Regions from separate parts of the Isoptericola sp. NPDC058082 genome, predicted to be linked through region 3. Evidence: riboswitches for the same ligand, from Rfam matches in the RefSeq annotation. Region 3 holds a riboswitch; each other region holds the start of a gene.
The links. A riboswitch is a leader RNA that binds a small molecule or an ion and turns the genes downstream of it on or off. The one in region 3 is predicted to bind thiamine pyrophosphate.

Region 1 (3,261 bases), on a different contig from region 3:
CCGGTCTGGTCGAAGAACGCCAGCTCGTGCTCGCACGCCGCGTGGAACGTCGCCGCCATCCGGTCCCGGGTGACCGGGTCGGCCGCCGCGGCGGCGCGGCGCAGGATCGCGACGGCCTCGCGCGTCGCGTCCGCGAACGCATCGTCCGCGTACGTGCCCAGCCACGCCCCGTACGGGTGACCCGGGTGGTCGCGGGCGGCCAGCCGCTCCCCCACGTCCTGGTAGATCCAGTAGCAGGGCAGGACGGCGGCGACGAGGGTCGCGTAGTCGTCGCCGGCCGCGCGCAGGTGGTCGAGGTACGCGGCCGTCGTGGGGCTGGCGGGCACGTCCTGCGGCTCCCCGCCCAGCCAGCGGGTGTGCAGGTCGAGCTCGGTCACCAGCGCGCCGTGCGCGCCGCCGGCCCAGAACGCCTGCTCGGCCCGCGTGGGAGCCAGCTCGCTCGCCCGCGCGAGGCAGCGCGCGTAGTCGCGCAGGTAGAGCGCGTCCTGCTCCAGGTACGTGCGGAAGTGGTCGGCGTCGAGCGTCCCGTCGCCCAGCGACCGGACGAACGCCAGGTCGTCGATCGCGGCGCGCACGCCCGCGGCGTCGTCCCACCAGCGGGCGACGACGTCCTCCGCCCCGTCCTGACCTGATGCCCCGCCCACACCGGACGCACCGGCCGGCGCGAGCGGCTCCGCGCCGCCGGCGCGCAGCCCCACCAGGTGGTCGATCGGACCGTTCCCGCCGCCGACCCGCAGGGCCTCCCCGGCCCGGATCGCCGCGGTCAGCCAGGCCTTCGTGCCGCGCAGCGCCTCGGCCCAGTCCCCCGTGCGCGCGTACCGCGCGGCCAGCCCGCTGGACAACGAGCAGCCGGTGCCGTGGGTGGAGGTGCTGGTCAGGCGCGGCCCGGGGAGCTCCGCCAGCACGCCCTGCGGCCCGACGAGCGCGTCCGGGGCCCCCGCCCCCGTCGCGCCCGTCCCCGAGGGGCCCAGGTGGCCGCCCTTCGCCACCACCAGGACCCCGTGCCGGGAGGCCAGGCGCCGCGCCTGCTCGAGCGCGCCGGGCCAGTCCGCGGCCGACGGTTCCTGCGCGAGGACCGCGAGCTCGGGCAGGTTCGGCGTCACGACGTCCACCCGGGACAGCAGGTCCCGCACGGCGTCCTCGGCCGCCGGGTCGAGCAGGCGGTCCCCGCTCGTGGCGACCATCACCGGGTCCAGGACGACGGCGGGTCGCGCGCCCGTCGCGCCGGGCGGCAGGGCGTCGAGCCAGGCGGCCACGGCGTGGGCCACGGGGGCGGAGGCGAGCATCCCGATCTTCACGGCGTCGACGGCCACGTCGTCGGTGACGGCGTCGAGCTGCGCGGCCAGGAACGCGGCGGGCGGCACGTGCACGTCGCGCACCCCCCGCGTGTTCTGCACGGTCAGGGCCGTGACGGCCGCCATCCCGTAGCCGCCCGCGGCCGCGATCGACTTGAGGTCCGCCTGGATCCCGGCGCCCCCGGACGGGTCGGACCCGGCGACGGCCAGGACGCGGGGGCGACTGCCCCTCGTCGGCGCCGGGGCCGCGGGAGCAGGGGCGGTGGAGCCGGCGCTGCCGGCGGAGCTGTCTTCAGGTGCACGCGCACTCATGTCGACATCCCTTCGCTAGTACGAGCTAGATCAGGTTCGACGGGTGTGTTCTCAGCGCCCGCCGGCCGGGTCGCGACGTCGTCGTGACGATGTCGCGGCGATGACCGGTCGGGACGCACCCCGTGTCGTGCCGCCCACCGTAGCCCAGGCCCGCGCGGGCGGCGGGCGGCGTCCCGCGGCGCGTGTCGGCGTCATGCCGCGCCTCGCCAGGCGCTCGCGCCGCAGGCCCGCGGCCTGTTCGCAGCACGGTAGGGTGCGGGGGTGCCCGTGGTCGTCCGTCGTGCGCGCGAGCTCCTCGTCGCCGGCACGACGCTCAGCATCGCGGCCGCCGCCCACCTCCTGGCCGGCGGCGCGCTCCCCGGGGCACCCCTCGCCTGGCTCGTCGTCGTGGCGCTCACGGCACCGCTCGCGGTGTGGACCGCCCGCCGCCGGCTGACGCTCCCCCGCCTGCTGCCCGCGATGGTCGCGCTCCAGCTCGTGCAGCACACGACCCTGTCCGTGCTCGGCGCGGCGGGCACCGGCGCCTCACCCGCGACCCTGCTCACGACCCTGCCCTCGACGCCGGGGGCCGCGCCGGACGGGCACGCCCTGCACGCGCTGGGCCCGGGCTCCCTCGGGCCCGCGACCGGCGGCGGGCTGCACCTGCACCACGCGGACGACCCCGGGACGACGTCCTGGATGCTCGCCGCGCACGCTGCCGCGGTGCTGCTCACCGCCCTGCTGCTCGCGGCGGGCGACCGAGCGGCCGTCAACGTCGCGGGCCAGCTGCGGCTCGTCGCGGTCCTCGTGCTGGGCCCGGCGGCGCCGCCCGTCGTCCGCGAGCCCGCCGTCGTCGTCGGGCGCACCTGGCACCCCCTCCGGGCCCGCGCCGTCCGGCGCACCCCGCCACGAGGCCCCCCGCTGCTCCCGGGCGCCCTCGTGCGCGCCGCCTGACCCTGCCCTGGTCCGTCGTCGGACGGGGGCGGGTCCCTCGTCGACCGACGACCCCTGACCACCCCTGAGCACCAGGAGCAGCACACCCATGTCCAGGACCATCCCTGCCCTCACCCCTGCCCTCCGCGCGCGCCGCTTCGCCGGCGCCGCCGCCCTCACCGTGCCGGCCCTCGTCCTCGGCGCGGCCGCGGCCTCCGCGCACGTGACCGTGACCCCCGACGCGGCCGAGGCCGGGTCGTACGCCACCCTCACCTTCAAGGTCCCGAACGAGTCCGCCGAGGCCTCGACCACCGCCGTGAAGGTCGACCTCCCCACCGACACCCCGTTCACCAGCGTGTCCGTGGAGCCCGTGCCGGGCTGGACGGCGAAGGTCACCCAGGCGCCCCTGCCCGAGCCCGTGGAGGTGCACGGCACCACCGTGACCGAGGCGCCGGCGAGCATCGAGTGGACCGCCGACGACGCCGACGCCGGCATCGCTCCGGGCGAGTTCCTCCGGTTCACCGTGTCCGCCGGTGCCGTCCCGGACGGCGTCGAGGAGATCGCCCTGCCCGCCACGCAGACGTACTCCGACGGCGAGGTCGTCGCCTGGGACCAGGAGGCGACCGGCGACGCGGAGCCCGACCTCCCAGCACCCGTCCTGCAGGTGCTCCCGGCGGCCGAGGACGGCGGCCACGGCACGGCGTCGGCAGCCGGCGCCACGCACTCGGCCGCGGACGCCGGC
Region 2 (3,261 bases), on a different contig from region 3:
CGGCGGCCTGATCGCCGCGCCGATCGCCGCGTGGCTCGTCCGCCTGGTGCCGCCGCGCGTCCTCGGCTCCGCCGTCGGCGGGATCATCGTCCTCACCAACGTGCGGACCCTGCTGTCCCTCGACTCGTTCCCGGTGAGCGACGGCGTGCGCACCCTGGTGCTCGCGATCATCGCCGTGGGCTGGGCCGCCGCGGTCGTCTACTCCTTCGGCCAGCACCGCAAGGCGGTCGCGGAGGAGCGGGCCGAGGCGGCCGGCGAGCAGCCGGAGGCGGCGGCGACGACGGTCGCCTGACGGTCCGAACCCGTCACGGGCGCCGACAGCACCACCGAGCACCGGCACCGCACCACCGAGCACCGGCACCGCACCACCGAGCACCGCCACCGCACGTCACCCGTCGTGCGGTGGCGGTGTCGTGCCGTCCCGGTACCGTGGTGGAGCCAGGAGAACTGCGCGCCGGACCCAGCTGCACGGCACTGGGGGTGGTCCTCGATGTCCAGCACGCCCAACGACACACCGCGCCGCGAGCTCGTCGCCCTCGCGGAGCTGTTGGGTGCCGGGAGCCAGCTGCTCGTGGGCCGGTACCGGGTCGACGTCGCCACGGGGGAGTGGTGGTGGTCGGACGAGGTGTTCCGGATCTTCGGGCGTGAGCCCGGCTCCGTCGCGCCGGGGCCCGAGGTGCTGCGCGCCCACCTGCACCCGGACGACCGTGAGCGGCTCTCCCGGACGGCGGTGGTCGCACTGGGTGCCGGGCGGCCGTTCTCGGGGGCACACCGCGTCGTGGACGACCACGGGCGCACGCACACGGTCGTCGTCACGGGTCAGGGACGGCACGGGAGCGACGGCGCGTCGTCGCAGATCGTCGGCTACGTCATCGACGCGAGCCCGGTCGTGCGCGACGCGCTGGAGCGCGAGGCGCACCGCGCCGTCTCGCGCGCGTTCGTCGCCGCCGCGGCCGCGGAGCAGGCCAAGGGCGCCATCATGGCCGTCTGCGGCGTGGACGAGTCGGTGGCCACCGAGGTCCTCGCCGACGCGGGCGCGCAGGTCGGCGTGTCCGCCCAGTCGGCGGGGGAGCAGGTGATGAAGGAGCTCGCGCGACCGGTCGGGGACCGGGACGCCGCGCTCACGGCGGCGGAGGTGGTCCGGTCGGCACCGCCCGCGAAGGACGCGGCGGACCGCCTGAGCAGCGCGCTCGCCGCCGTGCGGCCGGTGGACCGACCGCACGGCCACGACGCGCAGCTGGCCCGCCGTCGTCCCCGCGCGAGCCACTGACGGGACCGCGCGGGGAATCAGCGGGTCAGCGGCCCGAGACGAACCGGGCAGCCGCGCGCCCGGCGCCCTGGCGGGCGAGGCGCTTCGCGAGCACCGCGACGCCGCCCGAGACGGCCGCGAAGGTGACCGCCTGCACGATGGAGAGCTCGTCGTCGTCCAGGTTGGTGGGCGCCACGTTGCCCGTCGCCCGCTCCCAGACCACCCCGATCAGCTTCTGCGCGACCCATCCGGCGGCGATTGTCAGCACCACCGTGCCGACCTTCACGCCCAGCGGCTGCTCGGTGTCCGTCACGTGCTCTCCCTCGGTCTGACCCGGCGTGCTACCGCCGGGGCGTCGTCCTGGTCCGGCGTCCACGGCCGACGGGCGGTGTCACGGCACGTCAGGCACGTCACACCCCGAGGCCGAGGACGGGACCACGGTAGCGCGGTGTCGACGGGTAGGCTCGTGCTGATACGACAGGGGAGCGCCCACCGGCGCTGAGAGTGCGGACCGCCGCAGACCCTCGAACCTGACCCGGTTAGCACCGGTGGAGGAAGTCGGGAATCTCGTTCCCTGCGGACGGCAGCACCACGACGGTGCCGGGCGCCCGCAGGACCCCCTTCTCGCACCTTGAGGAGGACAGCATGACGCTGAGCACCACGACCAGGACCAGGAGCGCGGCAGCAGCGGTCGGGGCCGTCGCGCTGCTGCCGCTGCTGGCGGCGTGCGGCGGCGGGTCGCCGGCGGACGAGGGGAGCGGCGCGTCGAGCACGGTCACGCTCGTCACCCACGACTCGTTCGCCGTCTCCGACGAGGTGCTGGCCGCGTTCGAGAAGGAGTCCGGCCTCACCGTCGAGCAGGTGGCACCGGGCGACGCGGGCACGCTGGTGAACCAGCTCGTGCTCACCAAGGACGCGCCGCTGGGCGACGTCGTCTTCGGTGTGGACAACACCTATGCGTCGAGGGCCGTCGACGCCGGGGTCTTCGAGGAGTACCAGCCCGCCGACCTGGCCCCGGAGGTCGCGGCCTACGCGCCCGACGACCTGGCCGGCACGCTGACGCCGGTCGACGTGGGCGACGTCTGCATGAACCTCGACGACGGCTGGTTCGACGAGCACGGCGTCACGCCCCCGACGACGCTCGAGGACCTCGCGAAGCCGGAGTACCAGGACCTCACCGTGGTCACCAACCCCGCGACGTCGTCGCCCGGTCTCGCGTTCCTGCTCGCGACGATCGGAGCCTTCGGCACGGACGGCTGGGAGGCCTACTGGGCCGACCTGCGCGACAACGGCGTCAAGGTCGCCGAGAGCTGGGAGGACGCGTACTACGTCGACTTCTCCGGCGCCGGTGAGGGCGGGCAGCGGCCGATCGCGCTGTCCTACGCGACGTCGCCCGCGTTCACCGTGAGCGACGACGGGACGTCCTCGACGACCAGCGCGATGCTCGACACCTGCTTCCGGCAGGTCGAGTACGCGGGGGTGCTGGCCGGTGCGGAGAACCCGGACGGCGCGAAGCAGCTGGTCGACTTCCTCACCTCGCCCGAGTTCCAGGCCGACGTGCCCGGCCAGATGTACATGTACCCCGCCGACCCGGACGTGGAGCTGCCCGCCGACTGGCAGCAGTTCGCCCCCCTGGCCGACGAGCCGTTCGAGGTGGCGCCCGCGGACGTCGCCGCGCACCGCGACGAGTGGATCGAGCAGTGGACGGCGACGGTCGTCGGTTGACGCGCCCCGTGCCGCGCGCCCTGCGCAGCGACGCCCGCCCGGCCTCCCGGGCGGCGCGGTGGCGCGCCGACCGGTGGGGCGCGTGGCTGGGCTGGGGTGCCGCGGTCGTGCTGCCGCTGGGCTTCCTCGCGGTCTTCTTCGCGTGGCCGGTGGTGTCGCTCGTCCTGCAGGGGTTCTTCACCGAGACCACCGCGGGGCGCACGCTCGACCTGTCCGGCTTCGCGGAGGTGCTGTCCCAGGAGCGCACGTGGCGGATCGTCGGGCAGACGCTCGCCCAGGCGCTCACC
Region 3 (3,261 bases):
CGACAGCAACTTCCAGACCGATACCGACGCCGCCGCGCCCGCGGCCGGCGTCTCCCTCACGTACGAGCACCCCGGAGCCGCTGCATGACCGCTAGCCCCCGCGCCGTCGAGCTGGCGGTCGTCGCCGCCCGGGCCGCGTCGGACCGCAAGGCGCAGGAGATCATCGCGCTGGACGTGAGCGACCAGCTGGTGCTCACCGACGTGTTCCTCATCGCCTCCGGCACGAACGAGCGCCAGGTCTCGGCGATCGTGGACGCCGTCGAGGAGGCGATGTTCCTCGCCGGCTCCAAGCCGATCCGTCGGGAGGGCAAGGCGCAGGCACGGTGGGTGCTGCTGGACTTCGGGGAGGTCGTCGTCCACGTGCAGCACGCCGAGGACCGCGTGTACTACGCGCTCGAGCGGCTGTGGAAGGACTGCCCGGCGGTGGAGCTGCCGGAGGACGCGCGCGGCGGTGACGGCGCGGCGGCCGCCGCCGAGTACGGCGACGGCGGGGGCGACGGGGCGATCCGTCTCGCGGGCGACGAGCGGTGACGGCCGGCACCGTCGTCCTGCTGCGGCACGCCCGCACCGCCTACAACGCGTCCCTGCGGCTGCAGGGGCAGATCGACATCCCGCTCGACGAGGTCGGGCGGTGGCAGGCGGCGGAGGGCGGTTCCGCGCTCGCGTCGTCGCACCGCGCGACGCGCATCGTGTCGTCCGACCTGGGGCGCGCCGTCGAGACGGCGACCGCGTACGCGGACGCGCTCGGCGGGCAGCCCCTGGTCACCGACGAGCGCCTGCGTGAGCGCGGCTTCGGTGCCTGGGAGGGCCTCACGGGCGCGGAGCTGCAGGAGCGCTGGCCCGAGGAGTACGCCGCCTGGCGCCTGGGCGCGGAGCCCGTGGGCGCGGGGGCCGAGACGAAGGCGGCGGTCGCGGAGCGCATGGCCGAGGCCCTGGCCGAGCATGCCGGGGACCTGGACGACGACGCGACGCTCGTCGTCGTGTCGCACGGCGCCGCCATCTCGCTGGCGGTGACGGCGCTGCTCGGGCTCGACCCGACCACGTGGCGCGGGCTGTCGGGGATGCACAACGTGCACTGGTCGCACCTGCACCGTGCGGGCGAGGGTGCCGTGCCCGCCTGGCGCCTCGTGGCGCACAACGTGGGCGCGGGGTACCCCCTGGACCGCTGGCAGGCGGGGCCGGACTGGAATTTGGAACCTGGCCCGAAGTCTGCCTAAGATATCGACGTTCCCGAGGGGCGCAAGCCCGGAGGAACGCACCGAATCAGACGAATCGCCCGGTCGCCCGTCGGCCGCGAGAGTCGGTTCTCGGGGCTGTGGCGCAGCTGGTAGCGCACCTGCATGGCATGCAGGGGGTCAGGGGTTCGAGTCCCCTCAGCTCCACCCCGACGAGAAGGCCCGGAACCACACGGTTCCGGGCCTTCTTGCGTGACCAGGGGTTTCACGGTGCGGGACGCCCTTGCGTCGACGCCGTCGTCGCCTAGGGTCGGACCTGCGGCCGCGTCGTCGGCCGCCGTGAGGTCACACCTGAAGTCACATCTGAAGACACCCATGACAGGGGAGCGCCGTCGAAGGGGCGCTGAGAGTGCGGGCACAGCCGCAGACCCTTGGAACCTGCTCCGGTTAGCACCGGCGAAGGGAGTTACCTGGAATGTCCGCGCCCACTTTCGCGCGCAGCGCGTCCCTGCGGTACCGCACCGTCGACCTCGTCACCGTGGCCATGCTCGGCGTGGCCGTCGGTGTCGTCTTCTGGGGCTGGACCCAGCTCTACCACCTGCTCTCCGCCGGGCTGGCGGTCGCCTTCCCGCCGGCCACCGGGCTGCTCGGGGGCGGCTGGCTGCTCGGCGGCGTGCTGGGCGGCCTCATCGTCCGCCGTCCGGGCGCGGCGCTGCTCACCGAGGTCGTCGCCGCGAGCGTCGAGGCGCTGCTCGGCGCCGGCTGGGGCTTCTCGGCGATCGTCTCCGGCGTCGTCCAGGGGTTCGGCGCCGAGCTCGTCCTCGCCCTGTTCCTCTACCGGCGGTTCGGCGCCGCGGTCGCGGCCCTGGCGGGCGCGGCGGCGGGCGCGTGCGGCGCCGTGTACGAGTGGTTCGCGTACTACCCGGACTGGGAGTGGGGCTTCCGCCTGGCGTACCTGGGCCTCTTCGCGCTCTCCGGCGCGCTGCTCGCCGGCCTCGGGGGCGCGGCGCTCGTGCGCGCCCTCGCGCGGGCGGGCGTGCTCGACGCGTTCGGCCCGGGTCGCGACCTCGCCGACCGCGCCGTCGACCGTGCCGTCGACCGCGCGCCGGCCTGACGGCGTGGCGCACGACGACGTCCGGGTTCGCGTGCGAGGGCTGTGCTGGCGGCCCACCGGGCGCCGGGCCCCGACGATCGAGTGCCTCGACCTCACCGTCGGCGCGGGGGAGCGCCTGGGGCTGGTCGGTCCCAGCGGGGCGGGCAAGTCGACCGTGCTGCACGCCCTGGCGGGCGTGCTGGGCGACCCGCTGCCCGGCGAGCTGTCCGGGACCGTCCACGTGGACGGCGGGGTGGGGCTCGTCCCGCAGGACCCGGGCTCCGCGGTCGTCGCGGCCCGGATCGGCCGGGACGTCGCCTTCGGCCCCGAGAACGCCGGCCTGCCGCGGGACGAGATCTGGCGCCGGGCCGGGGAGGCTCTCGACCGGGTCGGGCTGCGCCACCCGCCCGACCGGCCGACGTCGGCCCTCTCGGGCGGCGAGCTGCAGCGGCTCGCGCTCGCCGGGGCGCTGGCGAGCGCGCCGGGCCTGCTGCTCCTGGACGAGCCGACCGCGATGCTCGACCCCGCCGCGGCGGCCGAGGTGCGCGCCGCCGTCGTCGGCGCGCTGGAGGGCTCGGACACGTCCCTCGTCGTGGTCGACCACCACGTCGGGCCGTGGCTCGAGCACCTGGACCGCGTCGTGGTGCTCGGACCGGGCGGCCGGGTCACGCACGACGTCGCGCCCGCCGCGCTGCGCGACGTCCCGTCCGCCCTGCGGGACGACCTGACGCGCGCCGGCGTCTGGCTGCCCGGCGTGGCGGCGCCGTCCCCGCTGTCCGTTCCCGCGGCGCTGGTGGCGCCGGACGTGCCCGGGCCGGACGTCGTCGTCGCCGGCCTCCGCGTCGACCTGGTGACCCGCGGCCTGCGCGGTCGCACCACGACGCGTGCCCTCGACGGCGTGGCCGCGCGGCTGCCCGCGGGCCGCCTCACGTCCGTCACGGGGCCCTCGGGGGCGGGGAAGTCCACGCTCGTCGCCACTCTTGCGGGGCACCT

Region 1: linked by a shared signal. The riboswitch ahead of ACFVS0_RS02650 (bifunctional hydroxymethylpyrimidine kinase/phosphomethylpyrimidine kinase) and the one ahead of ACFVS0_RS18540 (ECF transporter S component) in region 3 are both predicted to bind thiamine pyrophosphate.
Region 2: linked by a shared signal. The riboswitch ahead of ACFVS0_RS10055 (thiamine ABC transporter substrate binding subunit) and the one ahead of ACFVS0_RS18540 (ECF transporter S component) in region 3 are both predicted to bind thiamine pyrophosphate.

What each region holds. Positions count from the first base shown of each region.
Region 1 covers NZ_JBHVSQ010000001.1:564,380-567,640, forward strand. The annotation lists gene ACFVS0_RS02650 (bifunctional hydroxymethylpyrimidine kinase/phosphomethylpyrimidine kinase) at 1-1,607, opposite strand, end outside; TPP riboswitch at 1,598-1,740, opposite strand; gene ACFVS0_RS02655 (hypothetical protein) at 1,869-2,540, shown strand; gene ACFVS0_RS02660 (YcnI family protein) at 2,629-3,261, shown strand, end outside.
Region 2 covers NZ_JBHVSQ010000006.1:2,935-6,195, forward strand. The annotation lists gene ACFVS0_RS10040 (sulfite exporter TauE/SafE family protein) at 1-292, shown strand, start outside; gene ACFVS0_RS10045 (PAS domain-containing protein) at 491-1,270, shown strand; gene ACFVS0_RS10050 (DUF4235 domain-containing protein) at 1,296-1,562, opposite strand; TPP riboswitch at 1,719-1,823, shown strand; gene ACFVS0_RS10055 (thiamine ABC transporter substrate binding subunit) at 1,895-2,974, shown strand; gene ACFVS0_RS10060 (ABC transporter permease) at 2,971-3,261, shown strand, end outside.
Region 3 covers NZ_JBHVSQ010000018.1:437-3,697, forward strand. The annotation lists partial or broken gene ACFVS0_RS18520 (hypothetical protein) at 1-88, shown strand, start outside; gene rsfS (ribosome silencing factor) at 85-531, shown strand; gene ACFVS0_RS18530 (histidine phosphatase family protein) at 528-1,217, shown strand; tRNA gene ACFVS0_RS18535 (tRNA-Ala) at 1,310-1,382, shown strand; TPP riboswitch at 1,546-1,657, shown strand; gene ACFVS0_RS18540 (ECF transporter S component) at 1,651-2,289, shown strand; gene ACFVS0_RS18545 (ATP-binding cassette domain-containing protein) at 2,294-3,261, shown strand, end outside.